Linked DNA regions of Bernardetia sp. MNP-M8. The protein of the gene in region 1 binds, or shares a complex with, the protein of each later gene. Links are inferred from orthologs where the notes say so. Each region holds a gene or a part of one and is shown on either strand. Other genes may lie near its edges. The genes, in order: carA and carB.

The links.
Region 2: the proteins of carA (region 1) and carB are in contact, whole or in part, in a solved structure (PDB 1KEE), measured with the Escherichia coli proteins. The link is inferred for Bernardetia sp. MNP-M8 from one-to-one orthologs.

Annotation. Positions count from the first base shown.
Region 1 is NZ_CP147012.1:809,731-819,419, forward strand. Bases 3,757-6,751 are described here. They hold carA (glutamine-hydrolyzing carbamoyl-phosphate synthase small subunit), read right to left. Parts: upstream 5,812-6,751; coding sequence 4,702-5,811; downstream 3,757-4,701. Other genes in these bases: V9L04_RS03525 (HAEPLYID family protein), read left to right, coding at 3,757-4,008; V9L04_RS03530 (GNAT family N-acetyltransferase), read right to left, coding at 4,103-4,624; V9L04_RS03540 (alpha/beta hydrolase), read right to left, coding at 5,985-6,751. Outside these bases: V9L04_RS03510 (hypothetical protein), read right to left, coding at 54-1,001; dnaN (DNA polymerase III subunit beta), read right to left, coding at 1,285-2,406; V9L04_RS03520 (hypothetical protein), read left to right, coding at 2,660-3,040; more of V9L04_RS03525, read left to right, coding at 3,127-3,756; more of V9L04_RS03540, read right to left, coding at 6,752-6,893; V9L04_RS03545 (cystathionine beta-synthase), read right to left, coding at 7,202-8,578; V9L04_RS03550 (hypothetical protein), read right to left, coding at 8,766-9,689. UniProt on the Escherichia coli protein: Small subunit of the glutamine-dependent carbamoyl phosphate synthetase (CPSase).
Region 2 is NZ_CP147012.1:1,892,442-1,902,534, reverse strand. What follows is about bases 4,021-7,419. They hold carB (carbamoyl-phosphate synthase large subunit), read left to right. Parts: upstream 4,021-4,405; coding sequence 4,406-7,219; downstream 7,220-7,419. Other genes in these bases: V9L04_RS07860 (serine hydrolase domain-containing protein), read right to left, coding at 7,309-7,419. In the rest of the region: V9L04_RS07885 (glycosyl hydrolase), read left to right, coding at 1-1,578; V9L04_RS07880 (macro domain-containing protein), read right to left, coding at 1,672-2,133; V9L04_RS07875 (outer membrane beta-barrel protein), read right to left, coding at 2,225-2,752; V9L04_RS07870 (outer membrane beta-barrel protein), read right to left, coding at 3,386-3,907; more of V9L04_RS07860, read right to left, coding at 7,420-8,625; V9L04_RS07855 (hypothetical protein), read right to left, coding at 8,628-9,221; V9L04_RS07850 (PadR family transcriptional regulator), read right to left, coding at 9,211-9,552; V9L04_RS07845 (hypothetical protein), read left to right, coding at 10,069-10,093. UniProt on the Escherichia coli protein: Large subunit of the glutamine-dependent carbamoyl phosphate synthetase (CPSase).

The DNA.
Region 1 (9,689 bases):
AAAGAAATCATTTAGTAAAGCAACTTGACAAAGCACAAATAGTTAGTGAAATTTTATTTTAAAATAAAATAAGGCGAATTAGGATTGAGTTTATTCTGAATTCTTTTAAAAATAGAAGGTTTTCCAAACTGCTTTTGAAATGCTTTTTCAGTTTGTTTTTTTCCTTCATTTTCAATAAAAAATGGAATTTCATTTACTTCTACAAAATCTTTAACAGCAGTATTAAAAAACAAATCTTCTTCAGTACAGTGTGTTCCTGTTGCATCAAAACCTGTATTTTGAACTAATGATTTTTTAGGAAATAAGAACCAACCTTTTTCTAAAAACATTGTTGCCATAAAAAAAGTAGCCCAAGAATCTATTTTATTCTCTTTTTGAGCTTCCAAGATTTGATAATAATAATAACTACCAAAGTTATATTCTTTTGGTGTAATTGAGTTTTGATTGAATTTTTGAAAAATACTGTCAATATCAAAATCAACTTTGTCCCAAGTTTTTTTCCAAGTAGCCCAACCCCAAGAGCTATTTACAGGAAGAAAAAAGGTTTGTTGTTCTACCATTTTTTCATTATCTAAAGGAAAAGCAGAAGCAGAAATTCCCCAGACTTTATCTTCATTTTCATATTTTTCTAAGGCATCATTCATATATTTTAAAAAGCCTTTTTGGGGAACAATATCATCTTCCAAAACAATTATTTTTTCATATTTATTGATTTGTTTAGTAATTCCTTCTTTTACTGATTTGGCTAAACCTTTATTTGATTGAGCTTCATAAATTTCTATACTCAGAAAATCACTTTCTTTTTGTTCTTTGAAATCTCTCAAAACTTGCCTCGTTTGTTCAATTTCTTCTTTATCTTTTGAAGAAGCATTTGGTTTTGCTCCATCTGAATAAATAATAAGAGGAGTATCTTTTGAATTTTGACACACAGCCAAAGCCTCCAAAACTTGCCTAGTATGATTGGAACGCTTATAAACGAATAAAATGACAGGAGAAAGCATATAAGGAATGGTAAATGATTAATTGTGAATGATAAATGACTTTGAGTGCCTGAATATCAATCATTTATAATTTTAAAATTAGTGTATTAGGAATAGAAATCAATTAAAGTGCGAAGGAGGAAACCCATAACTTTAGTTATGGGAAATAAAAGGAAGTTTTTTTTTCACGACGACTTTTAGAACTAATAACAAAAAAATCCTTTACAAATCTAAATTTATAAAGGATTTTTGAGAAAATACTATTTATTTTACACAAACTAGGAAGTCTGTGATACAATTAGGATTAATAATAATTATTAAGCATTACTGGCATAACTAGCATCAATACATCTTCGTCTCCTACTTCATGTGGATACATTAAAGCTGCACGATTTGGCTCAGAAAACTCAAAATGAACAGTATCACAATTTAAGTTAGATAACATTTCCATCAAGAATTTGCCATTGAAACCAATTTCTAAAGAATCACCATCATAATCACAAGGTAAGTTTTCTTTTGCTTCATTAGAAAAATCAACATCTTCTGCTGAAATAAGCAAGTTGTTATTTTCTAATTTGAAACGAATCTGTTGAGATGTTTTGTTAGCATAGATAGAAATACGCTTCAAAGAACTCAAAAGCTGCTGACGGTCAATATTTAAATTTTTGTCGTTACTTGTCGGAATTACGTTTTCATAATCAGGGAAACGCTCATCAATCAAACGACTTACCATTTTGATATTGCCAAAATTGAAAAATACATTTGTATCATTAAATTCCAACTGAATTTCTTGAGGAGAAGAAGGTAAGGCATTTTTGAGTTGCTCAAATGCTTTTCCAGGGATAATAATTGAAGAATTACTATTTCCTTCTGTTCCTTCATAACGATAACGCACCAAACGGTGTGAATCTGTGGCTACAAAATTTGTTTTTCCATCTGATAAATTAACAAAAATACCATTCATAGCAGGTTTCATTTCATCTGAACTAACAGCGAAAAGGGCATACGAAATAGCACTTGAAATAACATCAGACGAAAACATTAAGTTGGTCGTATTTTTTGGTTCAGCAGGACGAGGAAAATCGCCAGCATCTTCTCCAGCTAAAGTATATCGCCCATTATCTGACAAAATTTCGATGCCATGAGATTCTGTATCAATCGTAAAAGTGATTGGTTGTTCAGGCAAGTTGCGAAGTGTATCTAAGAGCATACGAGCAGGAACAGCTACATTTGCTTTTTCATCTGTTTCAACAGCCGTTTCTAAAGTCATTGCATTTTGTAAATCGGAAGCCGTTACACGCAAAAGACCATCACTAATCTCAAATAAAAAGTTTTCTAAAATTGGAATAACAGGATTGCTAGGAACAAGTCCTTTCAGCGAATTGAGTTGTTTGAGCAGCGCAGCCGACGAAACAATAAACTTCATATCGTATCAGTATTTAATGGTAACCTAAATGGTAAATTATTTTTTTGTAGGACTACAAAGATAAAAATTTGTAATGCCATACCATAACCTTTAATGAAATTTCTTTTACTTTTTTTGGAAAAAATCTATACAAGTCAGAATTCTGTATCAGAAAAGTAAAATATCATAGAGTTGATTTTTCTTTAGCTACTTTTTTTATTTATAAGTGCTATTTTTGTAATTTTGTAATTGAAAATAGTATCCTTCCTTAGTTATGAGTACCAGTATACGTATTATTACATTTTTTTTGGCTTTGCATATCTTAAACTTTAGTTTGGACATGCCTTCCTATAACTCATCAACTTACCTTACCCAAAATCAGAATACTAATTGGGAGAGTGAACAAGATGAGATAGAAAGTATTCTAGAACTTGTAATAGAAACAGTCTTAGAGCAAAATGACTTTTTTCCTGATACTGAAGAAGCTGATTCACAAACTGAGTCTTTTTCAAAAAAAGTAGATTGGATTACTCATTCTTTTCTACTCAAATTTTCTTTTTTTGAGAACCTATACACTTCTTCTAATTTTGTATTGTATAAGTTGCAAATCAGAGAAATAAGTCAAGATATTTTACCACCTCCTCCAAAAGCTTAGTTTAATTTTTTCTTAGAATATCTTTTTTCATTTAAAATAAATGAAATCTCTTTTCTATTTTTATTATTAAACTAAATTAAAAAATCATGACACTCTTTTTAAGATTTTCATTTGTGTATCTATGCCTTTTTATTTCATTTTCAACTCAAAGTCAGACACAAGCTCAAGATAGCTTATCTCAAATTATAGATAGTCTTTATATTGAAGAAGTCGAAAACGACAAAACACCTGACAAAGTTTTGCATGCCGAACCTTTATATATTGACCTAATAAGAGATTTGGGAGCTAGAAAAGGCGAGAAAGAATGGAATATAGGCTTAGGACTGACAGACAAACTTGACTATGATGAATATGAATTGCTTGTAGAGTATGAATTTGCACCTATTAATCGTTTAGGTTTTGAAATTGAAATACCATTGACTTTTTCTTTTAGAAATAATCCTCAAACAGATGATATTCGTCCTCCTTCGCACCGTGTAGAAAGCCTAAAAACAGCTGTTCAATGGTCGTTTTTTGTTTCTGAAAAACTCAAAACATCTATGGCATTAGGTTATCTCAATGAAATTGAATTTACTGATTTGAATGCAATAACGAGTAATAATATTCTTCAAGGTAATGTTTCAAATCCTTTTTTTGTGATAGCCAAACGTTGGGGGAATAATTTTCATACCTTACTTTATACAGGAAGTAAATTTACGCATCATTTTGAAGGAGGAAATATTGATTTTTCTTATCAAAATAATTTTAGTTTTCATTACATGATTCCAAGCACTAGAAATTTTATAGGATTAGAAACCAATCAAGTTTTTAAAAACCAGAATTCATACATTACACTGCGTCCTCAAATGCGTATCAGTTTGGCTGATAATCTGATTGTCGGAATTGTGGCTGGTATTCCAATTGAAAAACAAAATGAAAGGTTAAGTTCTTTTATTCGATTGATATATGAACCTTCTCATAAACATTAAAAATTAGGCTAAGCTATAAATCAAAAATGCTTGTCAGAGAATTATATTCTGACAAGCATTTTATTTTGCTATTGTTTAGCTTAAAAAAGCAGTTTTATGTTCGTTGTAGTTTCCATTTCCAAATAATTCCTTCGGCTTCATCTTCTAATTCCTCAATTTTCTGAAAGTTACACTTTGATAAGACTTTTGTCGAAGGGTTTTCTTGCCCTAATGTATGCGCTTGAATAGAATTTACGTGTTCAAAACTAAAAGCATTATCGATAAGAGTGTTTGCTAATTCTGTTGCAAGTCCTTTATTTCTGTATTCTGATTTAATTTCATATCCAATTTCAACAATTCCCTCTTCAGTAGGTTGCCCACTATATCCACAATTTCCAATAAGTTTATTATCAGATTTATGAATTACAAAATAGTTCCACCAACCCAATTCCTCTTTTGAAGATTTGATTTTATCTAAAGCATATTGTAGGGGAGCTAAACCAAACTCTGTCCAATTTTCAGGAACGATGACACCCAATTGTTGTGATAATTTTTTGTCTCCTTCAATAGCAGATTCTAATAGATTTTGATTAGAAGCAATAAGAAGTAACCTTTTAGTTTCTAGGTTTTTGTTCATTTTAAGTTCCTAATTACATTTTGCACATAATTGAATAAGGGAAAAGGCAAGCCTTTTCCCTACAAATACAATATAATTTAAGCCATCACTTTTTCCTTCTGCATCATCTCAACAAATTGGTCAAAAAGATAACGAGAATCGTGAGGTCCAGGAGAAGACTCTGGGTGATATTGAACTGAAAAGGCTTTTTTGTTTTTAAAACGAATTCCTGCCACACTTTTATCATTCAAGTTTTTGTGTGTCTCTACAATTTCGTTTTGTTGGTTTAATAATTCTCTGTCCACACCAAAACCGTGATTTTGAGAAGTGATTTCACAATTTCCTAATTCTAAATTCTTAACTGGGTGATTGAGTCCTCTATGTCCGTTAAACATTTTGTAAGTAGAAAGCCCACCAGCAAGAGCTAAAATTTGATGCCCTAAACAAATTCCAAAAATTGGTTTGTCAAGTTCTAAAAGTTCTTTTGTTGTCTTGACAGCATAATCCATTGCAGCAGGATCACCAGGACCATTAGAAAGGAAAAAGCCTGTTGGATTAAACTCTAAAAGTTCTTTTACAGAAGTTTTAGCAGGAAATACTTTACAAAAAACGCCTCTTTGCGCTAAACTTCTCAATATATTTGTTTTGATTCCAAAATCTAAAACAGCAACTCGTATTTCTGAATTTTCATTGCCGACTGTATACGTTTCTTTTGTCGTAACTTTAGAAGAAAGTTCTAATCCATTCATATCAGGCACTTCTGAAAGTCTTTTTTGAAGTTCTTCTTGTGTCAAATCTTCTGAAGAAATAATGGCATTCATTGCCCCTTTATCACGAATATGACGTACCAAAGCACGAGTATCAACTTCTGCAATTCCTGTAATATTAGCTTTTTCTAAGTAATTTTGAAGTGAACTATCAGCCGTAGAACGAGAATGAATGTCTGAAAAATTACGAACTACAAGACCATTTATTTTGACACTTGCAGATTCATTTTCTGCATCTATTGTTCCATAATTACCGATATGAGAACTTGTATTGATTACAATTTGTCCAAAATAAGAAGGGTCGGTATAAATTTCTTGATAGCCTGTCATTCCTGTATTAAAACAGATTTCGCCACCTGTTGTGCCTATTTTTCCAATAGCGATACCTTCATATTTTGTTCCGTCTGCAAGAAGTAAGATTGCTTTTTTGTGATTTTCCATAAAAATAACTTCGTTCTTTTGTGAGTTTGTACGATGATTAAGATTTCATGAGATTCAAATACGCAAAAGTACAAAAAAAATCCATTACCATTTTGAAAAATCAAAAAAGTGATGGATTTGGTGTGAAAATTCAATACAAAACACTCTAAAGAGTGTTCTACAGAATGATTATTTTAAAAATCTTCTCTCAAAAATTTAGAAACTGCTTTAACCGTTTTTTGAGGAGCTTCTTCCATCGGAACATGTCCTACACCCTCATAAATCAACATTCTGTTGTTGGGTAATAAGTCTCTAAAACGACGAGCATTTTCAGCAGGCAGCCAAGCATCATCTTTTCCCCAAATAATAAGTGTTGGTGTATAAAGATTTTTGAGTTGTTCGGTATTATCGTGTAAATCTTGATTGATGATATTAAAAAAGGCTTTCATGTTACAATCACGAGTAAAAAAGTCAAAATAACGGTCTATAGTTTCTTGACAAATTAAAGATTGATCACAATAAACTTCTTTTACAAATTTCTCAAAAATAGGTTTCTGAAGTGCATATTTGAATATTTTACCAAACATAGGAAGTTTGGCAAGTTTGAAAGGTGCTGGAATGCTTCCCTCATCTATAAATCCTGCTGATGAAATCAAAACTAATTTTTCTACTTGTTTTTGGTGTCTGAGGGCATATTCCCAAGCAATCCAACCTCCTAAAGAATTTCCACCTAGATAACATTTCTTAATATCTAATCTATCCATAAATACTTCTAAGTAGTTCATATAATTCTCTAAGCAATAATCTTCTTCAGAAATTGCTCCTGTAAGTCCAAAACCTGGTAAATCTAATGAGATAACTCTATATTTTTTGGAAAGTGTTTTTGTCCAGTCTTCAAAAGTATGAAGCGAAGAAAAAGCTCCATGAATCAAAATTAAAGGTTCGCCTGTTCCTTCTTCTCTATAATGAATTAGAGAACCATTGATGGAAACAAAACGAGAACGATTATCAGTATATTTTTTTAGTAATTGCTGTTCGCTGCTTTTTGGGTCTTCAAAAAGAGGTTTTAAAGAGGCAATTTTTTCAAAAGAAATAGGAATCATAATAAATTAAATAGTCAAAAAAATGAGGTTGAAAGTTTAAAAAATGTTCTACTGTGTGTTAGATGTAGAAGAGATAGAATGAGCTTGAATTTTAAAAAATTGATTGTCATCAAATTCAATATTCTATTGTTAATTTGTCATAGCTAATTTATAATACGCATTTTTGGCTAAAATTGTTTTGCATGCAGAGTATTTTGTTTAATTATTTTGATACCTAGTTGATTTTGAGAGGTTTATTTTTAAACAAAAAACCGTAATTCTACTGATAAAAATAGAATTACGGTTTAGTTTTTTATAAAAAGTCTTTCTTATTTAGCTAAAGCCATTAATAAATCTTGTTGTGTTATGATATGTACATTTTGGTTTGCATCACGAACCAAAAGTGCAGGATTGTCTTTATTGATAAGTGAAGAAAGTACATCCACAGTATTGTTCATGGAGACAAAAGTAAATGGACTATCCATAATTTCTTTGACAGGCATGTCTTTCAAAGCAGGATTATCAATAAGTTTGGCAAGTGTTTTTGAATCTACCAGACTTCCAACAATATTTTCTTTAGTTGCATCACTTACAGGAAGTTGAGAAATTCCCTCTTTGTTCATCATCTTAACAGCATCTCCTACTTTCATATCTTCATCGATAACGAAAAGCTCTGAATGACCATTTTTGCTTTGAATAATATCGGCAGCTGTTGCAAATTCTCTTTCCAAGAATCCGTGGTCTTTCATCCAATTATCATTGTAGATTTTACCCAAATAACGAGTTCCGTGGTCAGGCAAAATAATTACCATTACATCTTTTTCTTTTAGGTTTTCTCTAGCATATTCTAAAGCTCCAAAAACAGCAGAACCACACGACCAGCCTACAAAAAGACCTTCTTCACGAGCCAATCTTCTTGTCATGATAGCACTATCTTTATCAGTTACTTTCACAAAATGGTCTATCAAATCCATATTTACATTTTCTGGCAAAATGTCTTCTCCAATTCCTTCTGTAAGATAAGGATATACTTCTTTCTCATCAAAAATACCAGTTTCTTTTAGTTTTTTGAAGATAGAACCATACGAATCTACTCCAACTGTAACAATATTTGGATTTTGTTCTTTCAAATATCTTGATGTTCCACACATAGAACCACCTGTTCCTACGCCTGCTACATAATGCGTAATTTTTCCATCTGTATCATTCCAAATTTCAGGTGCAGTGCTTTCATAATGCGCTTGCTGATTTGATTTGTTATCGTACTGATTTGGATAAAATGAATTTTCTATTTCTTGATTTTTGCGTTTTGCAATCGAATAATACGAACGAGGATCTTCAGGAGAAACATTAGTAGGACAAACAATAACTTCTGCACCCAAAGCACGTAGGATATCAATTTTCTCTTGTGATTGCTTATCTGAAACCGTAAAAATACACTTATATCCTTTTGCAATGGCTGTAAGTGCAAGTCCCATTCCTGTATTTCCAGATGTTCCTTCAATGACAGTTCCACCTGGTTTAAGAAGTCCTGCTTTTTCAGCATCTTCAATCATTTTTAGTCCAATACGGTCTTTCATAGAATTACCTGGATTAAGGTATTCTACTTTTACCAAGATTGTTCCTTTGATTCCTTTGTTTACGCTGTTGAGCTTTACAAGTGGCGTATTGCCTACTGTGTCGATGATGTGATTGTAATAACGCATAGTTATTTTTTGTGTTTTTTGAGTATTTTTGCTGTGTTGTTTATACAGAGATTTAAATGTTACAAAGGTAGAAAAAAAACAGTAAATAGGAATTCGGAAACTAATTACTAGTGATATAAAATGAGAACGTCAACAAAGAAGAGAGTTGCCTTTATATTTCGTTTAAAATGTATCCAAAATAGAAAAACTAATAGCACTTAACATTTGCATATTCTTCATGAAAATAAATATTACCTGTAGTTGATGGTCTCCCACCACCATAATTTTTATGTAAAATAGTTTTTCTTATTGTAGAAGTAATAAAACGATGTTGATTATACGTATACTCATAATTTATTTCTTCCGAAAAAATTTCATTATAGCTATTTTCACGAATAGTAAAGGAGTAGATGATATTTCCATATTCGTCAGTCTCTTCTATTATCTTATCTTCTATTATATTTCCAGCTTTGTCATACCCTTGATACAAAGTAGTATTACCTTCAGTAGTAACAGTATAGGATTTAACGAAATCATAGTAAGACATTGCTACACTCCAATAATGTTTTATTTTTACTAAAAGACCATTTTCATATTCATATAAAATAAATCTAGGTGAAATAACATCTCCACTGGTTTGGATTCTTTGAGAAGTTTTTATTAACCCATTTTCATATGTATAAAGCCATTTATTTATCAAAAGATTGTCACGATAATAATCTTCTTGCATAAGCAAATCATCAAGATATGTATACACTCTTTCTGATAACATAGAATTATCTCTATAGTATGTTAATTTTTCTATACGAGAATTTCCATCGTAACTAATTTCTCGTCTTTCTTCTAGCTCAGGAACATCATTAATAAAAAGTCGTGGTCTTTTGATCTCATATGATATGAGTCTGTTTTGGTTATCATACTTATAATATTTTATCTCATGTGGTACTTCTCTCCAAGCACTCGTAGTAGATTCCTGAATCTTTCGTTTTCCTTTATACATTATATCTGTATATTTAATAAGCTCACCCTCTTCATTATAATAATTTATACGCTCAGGAATACAAGAAAACTTGCCCTCTTCAATCTCTTCTTTTTGACAAGATGAGATGACTAGAGACAAAAACAATGTAAA
Region 2 (10,093 bases), 1.1 Mb from region 1 along the record:
AATACACTTTATGCTGCTGCAAATGTTTTGTTCAAGACTACCAATGAAGGGCAAAGTTGGGAAGCCATTAGTCCAGATTTAACACGAAATGATAAATCAAAAATGCAGCCTTCGGGAGGAGAAATCACAAAAGATAATACAAGTGTAGAATATTATGGGACTATTTTCGCTGCTGCCGAATCGCCTGCTGAAAGTGGTGTTATTTGGACAGGATCGGACGATGGACTTATTCAGATTACAAAAGATGGAGGCAAGAATTGGGAAAATGTTACGCCAAAAATTCTCCCAGAATGGGCAATGATAAACTCTATTGATTTGCATCCAACTAAAAAAGGTGTTGCCTATATTGCAGCTACTCGTTATAAGTCTGATGATTTTGCGCCTTATTTGTACAAAACAAAAGATTATGGCAAAACGTGGACAAAAATCACAAACGGAATTCCAAATACTGATTTTACTAGAGTTTTACGTCTTGACCCTGTGCGTGAAGGTCTTTTGTATGCAGGAACAGAAAGTAATGTGTATGTTTCTTTTGATGATGGTCAGAATTGGCAACCGATGCGCTATAATTTGCCGATTGTTCCGATTACAGATTTGCAAGTAAAGGAAAATGATTTGATTGCAGCTACCCAAGGCAGAAGTTTTTGGATTTTTGATGATTTGAATCCTCTTCGTAATTTTGATAAAACAACTTTAGAAAAAATCAAAACCGAAAATTTCTTAGTCTTTAAGCCATCTGATACCTATTTGAGCGAACGAAATATGAAATTGAATTTTTATCTAAATCAAAAACCAGATACATCAAAGATTTTGGAAGTTGAAATTTTGGATAAAGATGGAAATTTAATTCAAAAATATTCTTCTGATGATAATAAGGTAACAAAAGATAAAGATTCTAACATTAAAAAATTAGATGCTCAAAAAGGCGCAAATACAATCACTTGGAATATGCGTCATGAAGATGCAAAGAAGTTTGATGGAATGATTCTTTGGTTTGGTGGAACGCAAGGCGTTCAAGCTATGCCAAACGACTATAAAGCAAAAATTACTTTTGATGGAAAAACCCAAGAAACGGATTTTAAACTCTTGAAAGACCCACGTTGGAGTGTTTCTGATGAAGGTTTACAAGAGCGTTTTGTGTTTTTGAAGGAAGTAAGAGACAAACTTACCGAAACGCACGAAGCTATTATTAATATTCGTAAAATTCGCTCTAGTTTGAATGATTGGAAAACAAAAGCGAGTGCAAAAGAAGAATGGAAAGTAGTTGCAGATTCGGCAGAAAGTATCGTCAAAAATCTAACAAAAATTGAAGAAACTTTGTACCAAACTCAAAACAGAAGTGGACAAGACCCTTTGAATTTTCCTGTTCGTTTGAATAATAAATTGAGTGCTTTAGCCACTACGGTAGGTTATGGGAATTTTCCTCCCAATGAAGGAGCAAAAGAAGTAAAAGCAGATATTACAAGCAAAATTGATGAGCAGTTGAAGATTTATTATGAAATTTTGAAAACTGATATTCCTAATTTTAATAAATTAGTTGCTGATAAAAATATTCCTGCTGTTGAGGTAGAGAAATAAAGAAATGGTATTTTTAATTCCCTGTTTAATTTTTACTGATTAGATGGGGAGTTTTTTACAATTGTTCTTTGTACAACCTTTACAAATCATTTTTTAAGAAGGTTCATAAATTGTAATTTTAATCCCTTCTATTTTTTCTAAATATTTCTCTAATAAAAAACGTACATCTTCCCATTCTAATCCTCCCAAGCCACATCCTAAAGCAGGAATAGCCATACTTTCAAATTTTTGTGTTTCTATAATTCTAACTAAATCTTTTAGACCTTCTTCAACATATTCCATTTTGGAAGGACTGCGCCAATGTTTTTTTGTAGGAAAGTTTATGATAAATTGTTTTCTCTCCAAATTAGATTCATTATTAAAATCACTGACCAAAAGCAACTTTCCAATATTGATAGTTTTGTTTTTACAGGCTTCTTTATAGATTTTGTAATTATGAGGAAACTGTTTTTTGAACGCTAAAGCAAGTCCTTTTCCCATCACTCCAACTATATTTACAGGATTGATAATTACTTCTGTATTTGATTCTAATATATTTCCTTTTGTGTAGTTCATAGAATAAGGTAACATAAAAACCATTCCAATAAATTATTAGAATGGTTTTTTTATATGTGAGCAATTATGCTCAAACTTGATTAAAAGAAGTTTAGAACTTTAAGTTTACACCAAGTTGAAGAATAGATATACCATATCCAAGTTCTCCATAAACACCAAGGTTATCAGTAAAACGGTAACGAGCACCTAAGAATGCAGACCAAGTAAAAGCACTAGCAGCACCACCACTAGTAAATGCGCTATCTCCATAATCTACAGAAACAATGTTATAACCTAATAAAGCACCACCATAAGGGTCAAAACGATCATTGCTCACATTGAAGTGATAAGCACCTCTAGCACCCAAAATAGTATAAGTATAGTTCCATTCATCAAAACTATCTACTGTTGCAGAAGCATAAGAAGCATACCCACCAATACTGATATTATCACTAACACCATAATCTACACTAAGTCCTATAGGTGGAAGTTTTGCAGTAGTTCCTGCGCCTAAGAAGGTAGGAAGAAGACCCACTCCAAGATTTACATCAAGTTGTCCTTGCTCATATTGAGCTTGAGCAGTAGAAAAACTAAAAATAAACAAAGCACACATGAGTACTGAAGCAAATAATTTTTTCATTGAAATGTAATAATTAAAGTTTAAGATGAATAAATCGCAAATAAAATGCAATATTAAGTAAAAAAACAAAAGAAACAAATACCAATAAACACTTATTTTAAAAAAATAGCTTTTAATTGGGATTCTCTTGAGAAACGTGTTTTTTTTGATTTATTATAAGTTTATACGTTGTTTTATAATTTTTTGTTCAAAAAAGTTGTTTTTTTTTCTAAAAAAAATAAATTTTAGCAAATATCTGATTGTTTTCAAACCACAGAATAAAATAAATATTTATTTTTAATTCTTAACTTACGCCATTTTTTAATAAAAAAATTAATGTTTGTTTTTGTGTAATAAGTGAATTATTTCTGATTTTTAGTATTTAAGTATATTTTATTTTGAAAAATTTTGTTTTCAGCAAAAAATAATCTTTGTTTAAATACTCAGAGTAATGATTAATGGATTATTTGAATTGTAAAGTCTTTTACCATCACACACTATATTTACTGAGATTGATGATTACTTCTGTGTTTGATTCTAGGATATTTCCTTTTTTGTAATTCATAGAATAAGCTCACATAAAAAACCATTCTAATAATTTATTAGAATGGTTTTTTATGTGAGCAATTATGCTCAAACTTGATTCAAAGAAGTTTAGAACTTTACATTTAAACCAAGTTGAAGAACAGATATGCCATAACCCAACTCTGCAAAAGCTCCTAAGTTCTCTGTAAATCTGTATCTACCACCCAAAAATACAGAGAAAGCAGCAGCACTAGCCGCAGTTCCTTGAAAATAATCATCTCCACTAAAAGAAATAATATTATATCCTAACAAAGCACCACCATAAGTATCAATCTTTTCATGGCCTAAATCAAAATGATATGCACCTCTAACTCCTATAATAGTGTAAGTATATCTCCAATCATCAAAAGTATCAAACTTAGTAGAAGCATAAGCAGCATAACCACCTACACTAATATTATCTGTAACACCATAGTCTACACTAAGACCAATAGGTGGGATACTTTGAGATAACCCAGAACCATAAAAAGTAGATAAAAAACCTACTCCAAGATTTGCATCAATTTGACCTTGTTCATATTGAGCTTGAGCAGTGGATAAAGTAAAGGAGAAAGAGAAGCATACGATTAAAAATACAATTAATTTTTTCATTAAAAAATGTGATAGTTTATTTGTAAGAATTATATAACAAAGTATAGTCGTAAAGTGACTACATCTTACCTTACAACTTTAAATTGAAGAATAGGTCATTTTAGTATAAAAAAAATTTACAGGAGTTATTTAACTATAAGCTTTGTTTATTGGTTGAAATCAATTAATAAAACATAAAAAAGGTTGTATTTTCCATGAATTAAAGTTTGTAAATTCATTCTACTGAAAAATTCAATTTTCGTTTTTGTTCTATAGTCAGTATGAATATTTTTTTTCAAAAAACTTCACTAACAAATCAAATAATAGAGAAAGCTTTCTCCTAATAAAGATTTTTATACGATAAAGTGAATCTGAGAACTGGGGAGTAATTAGAAATATATTTCCTTTGTACTTACAACAATTTCCTCAAAAAGAAATTTTTCAAAAACCATAAAGTTGTTACCTTTGTAGAATTTATAGATACAACCATCATAAAAAGGAAACCAAAAAACTGTTCTCATGCCTAGAAACAAATCTATTCGTCATATTCTCATTATTGGAAGTGGTCCTATTGTCATTGGACAAGCCTGTGAGTTTGATTATGCAGGTTCGCAAGCTGCTCGTTCGCTTCGTGAAGAAGGAATAAAGGTCTCGCTCATCAATTCCAATCCTGCAACGATAATGACCGACCCTATCAATGCAGACCACGTTTATCTGTTGCCACTCACACCAGATTCTATTGAAACCATTTTACGAGAACAAGAAATTGATGCCGTTTTACCTACCATGGGAGGTCAGACGGCATTAAATTTATCCATAAAATGTAACGATATTGGACTTTGGGAAAAATACAATGTCAAAGTAATTGGAGTAGATTTTGAAGCCATCGATACAACAGAAGACAGAGATAAATTCAAACTCTGTATGGAAAATATGGGAGTTGGAGTAGCTGTCGGACAAACAGCAAAATCATTTTTACAAGGAAAAAAAATTGCTCAACAAATAGGTTTTCCTTTGGTAATTCGTCCATCTTTTACACTTGGAGGAACAGGAGGAAGTGTTGTTTATGACAAAGAAGAATTTGATAGCTCACTTTCAAGAGGTTTGCATACTTCGCCTATTCACGAAGTTTTGATAGAACAATGTGTAGTAGGTTGGAAAGAATTTGAGTTAGAGCTTTTGAGAGATTCGGCAGGAAATGTAATCATTATCTGTTCGATTGAGAATTTTGACCCAATGGGTGTTCATACTGGAGATTCAATTACAGTTGCACCAGCAATGACATTGCCTGACACTGTTTATCAAGAAATGCGTAGCCTTGCTATAAAAATGATGAACGGAATCGGAAATTTTGCAGGTGGTTGTAATGTTCAGTTTGCTGTCAATCCTGACAACGATGATATAATTGCTATCGAAATTAACCCTCGTGTTTCTCGTTCGTCTGCCCTTGCTTCAAAGGCAACAGGTTATCCAATCGCTAAAATTGCTGCAAAATTAGCTATCGGTTATAATCTTGATGAGCTAGATAATGCCATTACAGGAACAACTTCTGCATTTTTTGAACCTTCTATTGATTATGTAATTGTAAAAGTTCCTCGTTGGAATTTTGATAAATTTGAAGGTTCGGATTCTCGTTTGGGCTTCCAAATGAAATCGGTAGGAGAAGCAATGGGAATTGGTCGCAATTTCCAAGAGGCACTACAAAAAGCCTGTCAGTCTTTAGAAATTCGCAGAAATGGATTAGGTGCAGACGGAAAAGAAGTTACAAATCAAGAAGAAATTCATCAAAAACTAAAAGTGCCTTCTTGGGATAGATTATTCAGAATTTATGATGCTTTCAAATTAGGAATACCAATGAAACGTATTTTTGATTTGACAAGGATTGATAAATGGTTCTTACACCAAATCGAACAAATTGTAGAATTAGAAAACGAAATTCAAAAATATAAATTAGATACACTTCCTTACGATTTACTTCTAAAAGCAAAGAAAAAAGGATTGGCAGACCGTCAAATTGCACATTTGATGAACTGCTTAGAAAGTGATATTCATAAAAAAAGAACAGATTTAGGAATAAATCGTGTTTGGAAAATGGTGGATACTTGTTCAGCCGAATTTGAAGCACAAACGCCTTATTACTATTCTACTTTCGAAACCGAAAATGAATCCATCCGAAGTGATAAGAAAAAAGTTGTCGTTTTGGGTTCAGGCCCTAATCGTATCGGACAAGGAATTGAGTTTGATTATTCGTGTGTTCATGGTGTTTTGGCTGCAAAAGAAGCAGGTTACGAAACCATTATGATAAATTGTAATCCTGAAACCGTTTCTACAGATTTTGATATTGCTGATAAACTCTATTTTGAACCTGTTTTTTGGGAACACATTTATGATATAATTCTGAATGAAAAACCAGAAGGTGTTATCGTCCAATTAGGAGGGCAAACGGCTCTAAAACTTGCTGAAAAATTAGAGCGTTATGGAATTCCAATTTTGGGAACGAGTTATGAAGCCTTAGATTTGGCAGAAGATAGAGGGCGTTTTTCTGATTTATTGAAAGAAAATGATATTCCTTATCCAAAATACCACGCTATCAAAACGGCAGAAGAAGCCATCGAAAAAGCTGCTGAAATGGAATTTCCTTTGCTTGTTCGTCCGTCTTATGTTTTGGGTGGACAACGTATGAAAATCGTTATTAATGAGCAAGAATTAGAAGAACACATCATCAATATTTTTAAAGACTTGGGACAACAAACCATTTTGATAGATGAATTTTTAGATGGTGCAATCGAAGCCGAAGCCGATGCAATTTGTGATACCGAAGATGTTTATATTGTTGGTGTAATGGAACATATTGAGCCTGCTGGGATTCACTCTGGCGATTCGTATGCCGTTTTGCCTCCTTTTGATTTGGATGAGAATATCATGAAACAGATTCATGACCACACCAAAAAAATTGCGTTGGCTCTCAAAACAAAAGGTGTCATTAATATTCAATTCGCTATTAAAGATGGAATTGTTTATATCATTGAAGCCAATCCAAGAGCATCCCGAACAGTTCCTTTTATCTGTAAAGCCTACCAAGAACCGTATATCAAATATGCCACTTGGGTAATGCTAGACCACAAAAAGGTAAAAGATTTTAATTTTGAGCCACAACAAAACGGTTATGCTATCAAAATTCCTGTTTTCTCCTTTGATAAATTCCCTAATGTAAACAAAGAATTAGGACCTGAAATGAAATCTACTGGAGAAGCCATTTATTTTATTCATCACTTAAAAGACCCTTTCTTTAAAGAGATTTATAATGAACGTAATTTGTATTTGAGTAGGTAATTCTTGTATTTTTTGGCAATTTAAAATCCTTTAAAGACATTAATTTGTTTTTAAAGGATTTTGAAATTATAAGCCAAAACTATACTTTATTATTTTTTCAGTTCAAAAACTTGTCCTCCTTGTTTTAAAATAAGTTTATTTTCATAAGGTTTAAATTCTATTTGTAGTCCTGCTTGAGCGAATTCAAAAATGTTTTTTTCGATGGCAGTCAAAGTAAAAGAAGGTTGACCTTCTCCTTTTGCCTTTAATTCATTTTCCTCTAAATAGATTTTAATTTTTATAGGAAAAACCTCTGCACCATATGTTCCTTGATATAATTCTAAAAGATTCTTTTCAGGTATGTATTCTTTAAACTCAGGCAGGTTAAATTTTTTGTCATAGATAATACTCAATAAACCCACTGCAAAATTATTTGTTGGATAATTTTCACCATTTATGATATAACTTATAGCTAGTTTATTTTTTGAATTGTAAGACATTACTGAGTGCGTTCCAAAGGTATCTCCTCCATGACCATAAGCAATATGTTCATAAAAAGGAACTTTCATAACTCCCATTCCAAACCAATCCTTATCAACAGGTAGCATGTTTTTTAGTGTAGATAATTTGATTAATTTTTCTGAAAATAATGCTTGTACAAATACATTCAAATCATGTGTGTTAGAGATAATACCTCCCACTCCAGAAACATTTGGAAAATAAAAATCTGCTATTTCTTGCCATTCTCCATTTTTCTTTTGGTAAGATCTCGCAGAATTTAGATAATTATTTTCTTCATCAATACTAATTGTATTTTTGAGATGTAATGGCTTAATAATATTCTTAGCTATTATTTCTTTATACTTTTTTTGGTATTTCTGTTCTAAAATTCGTGCTAAAAGATAATATGCTCCATTCGAATAACTAACTGTATCGCCAGCAGCAAAAGCAGAACCTTGACGAATAATCTCGGTCATTATATCTTCATGTTTTACAGGTTCGAAAAGCCAAGTGTATAAAGTATCTTGTTTTACTACATAATCCTGTAGCCCACTTGTATGGTTAAGCATTTGCTTGATGCTTATCTCTTTTGCATTTGGAATTTGAGGAAAATAATTGCTCAATTTTTCATTTAAGTCAATTTTCTTCTTTTCAGACAGTTGAGCAAAAAGTACAGCCGTAAACATCTTTGTTATTGACCCAATTGTATATTTTGTCGTATCTGTATTATTTTTATCTCCAAATGTTTTGTTGATAATCTCTTTTCCATCTTCAAAAATAGATACATTTCCCATCAATTGTTTGTTGGTTTCAAAATGGTTGATATACTCTACAATTTGTTTCTGTTTATCAGAGGTAATAATGTTGTTTTGTGCAAATAAACTTGTGCTTACTAGTAAAAGCACCAATGTGATTAAGGTTTTCATGGTTATGATTTTTTTGTGGTTACTGATTTTTTAAATTTTAATAAAAGGGTTATTATAAAGTAGAAGATGACTGTCAAAAGTATCATTATTGGTATAAACCAATACCCCAAAACTTCTTGATAATCTGCTGTCTCCTTGACAAATCCTACAACTTGAAACTTATCATCTTTAAAATACAATCCTACATTGTTGCTAAACAGTTTTGCAAAAATTAGAAATACAAAAGTGCCTAATGACAAATAGAGCAAAAAGAAAATAATGTAACTTATACCGTTAGTAAAATTGAATACTAATGCTTTTAGTATATGCAATGGATTAAAGGATCTTGTCGCTTTTTCCATTAATTTGTCTGCTATCAAAGGCTTCAAAACCTCTTCTGGCGAACCCAATTTATCTAGGGCATTTAATAATTTGCTTAATTCAGAGTCAGAATCATTATTTTGAATATGTTCATAAATATGACTATTAAACTCCATCAATACATCTTGCTGGTCTGATTCAAGAATAGGCTTTAATGTATTTTGCAAACTTTTAATGTAGTTGTCATAGATTCGTTGAGCATTTTTGTCTTCAAATTCTATTTTCTTAAATTTCATGGCTAGTTATTTTAGTGATTGATTCTTGTAGCTCGTTCCAATAGTTACGCATTTCCTTTAAAGTAACTTTACCTTCTAGGGTAATTAGATAATACTTGCGAGGAATGCCCGATTCTTGTTCCACCCATTTTGAAGTGGTTAAGCCTTCTTTACTTAATCGATTCATCAAAGGATATAAAGTCCCTTCTGCTATTTCAATGGCAGTAGATTGCTTTATAATTTCGATTAATTCGTAGCCATACAATTCTTTTTTACTGATGGCATTTAAGACAATAAAGGAAAGTGTTCCCTTTTTGACTTGTGATTTCCATTTGTCTAAAAATTCATTCAAAATACATCGTTTTAGTTAGTACCTAGTATTACGATGTAAATATAGAAAAAGATACATAGTATTGCAAGGTAATTAAGATTTTTTTTATTTATATCCATAACAATTTGATTATCAACACTTTATAATTTTAAAAAATATTGCTAATTATAACGTCATATTAAGATTATAAAAACTAAAGGTAGTATATTTGGATTTTAGAAAATCCCACTCTTTTAATTCATTTTAATTGAGATAAATTTTTAACTCCTTGTCAAAAATAGGATTAACTTTTTTGTATAGTTAAAACTGCTAGTCTTGTAAACATTTTTCTACAATAAATAACTGAGCTTAATTATTTACACCTAAAATATATCTTGTATTTTGTTTAATTCTGTACCTTTAGGTCTGACTTAGAGAAAATAAGTCTTTTAAGAGCTTTAAACGCTGATTTTAAACTGGTTAGACCTTCAGTACAGACCAATTTAAAATAGAAAATAGATATAATTAATTTTGATTAGCTACTTAAATCCTATTACTTTGATTCATTATTACATTCCCAACA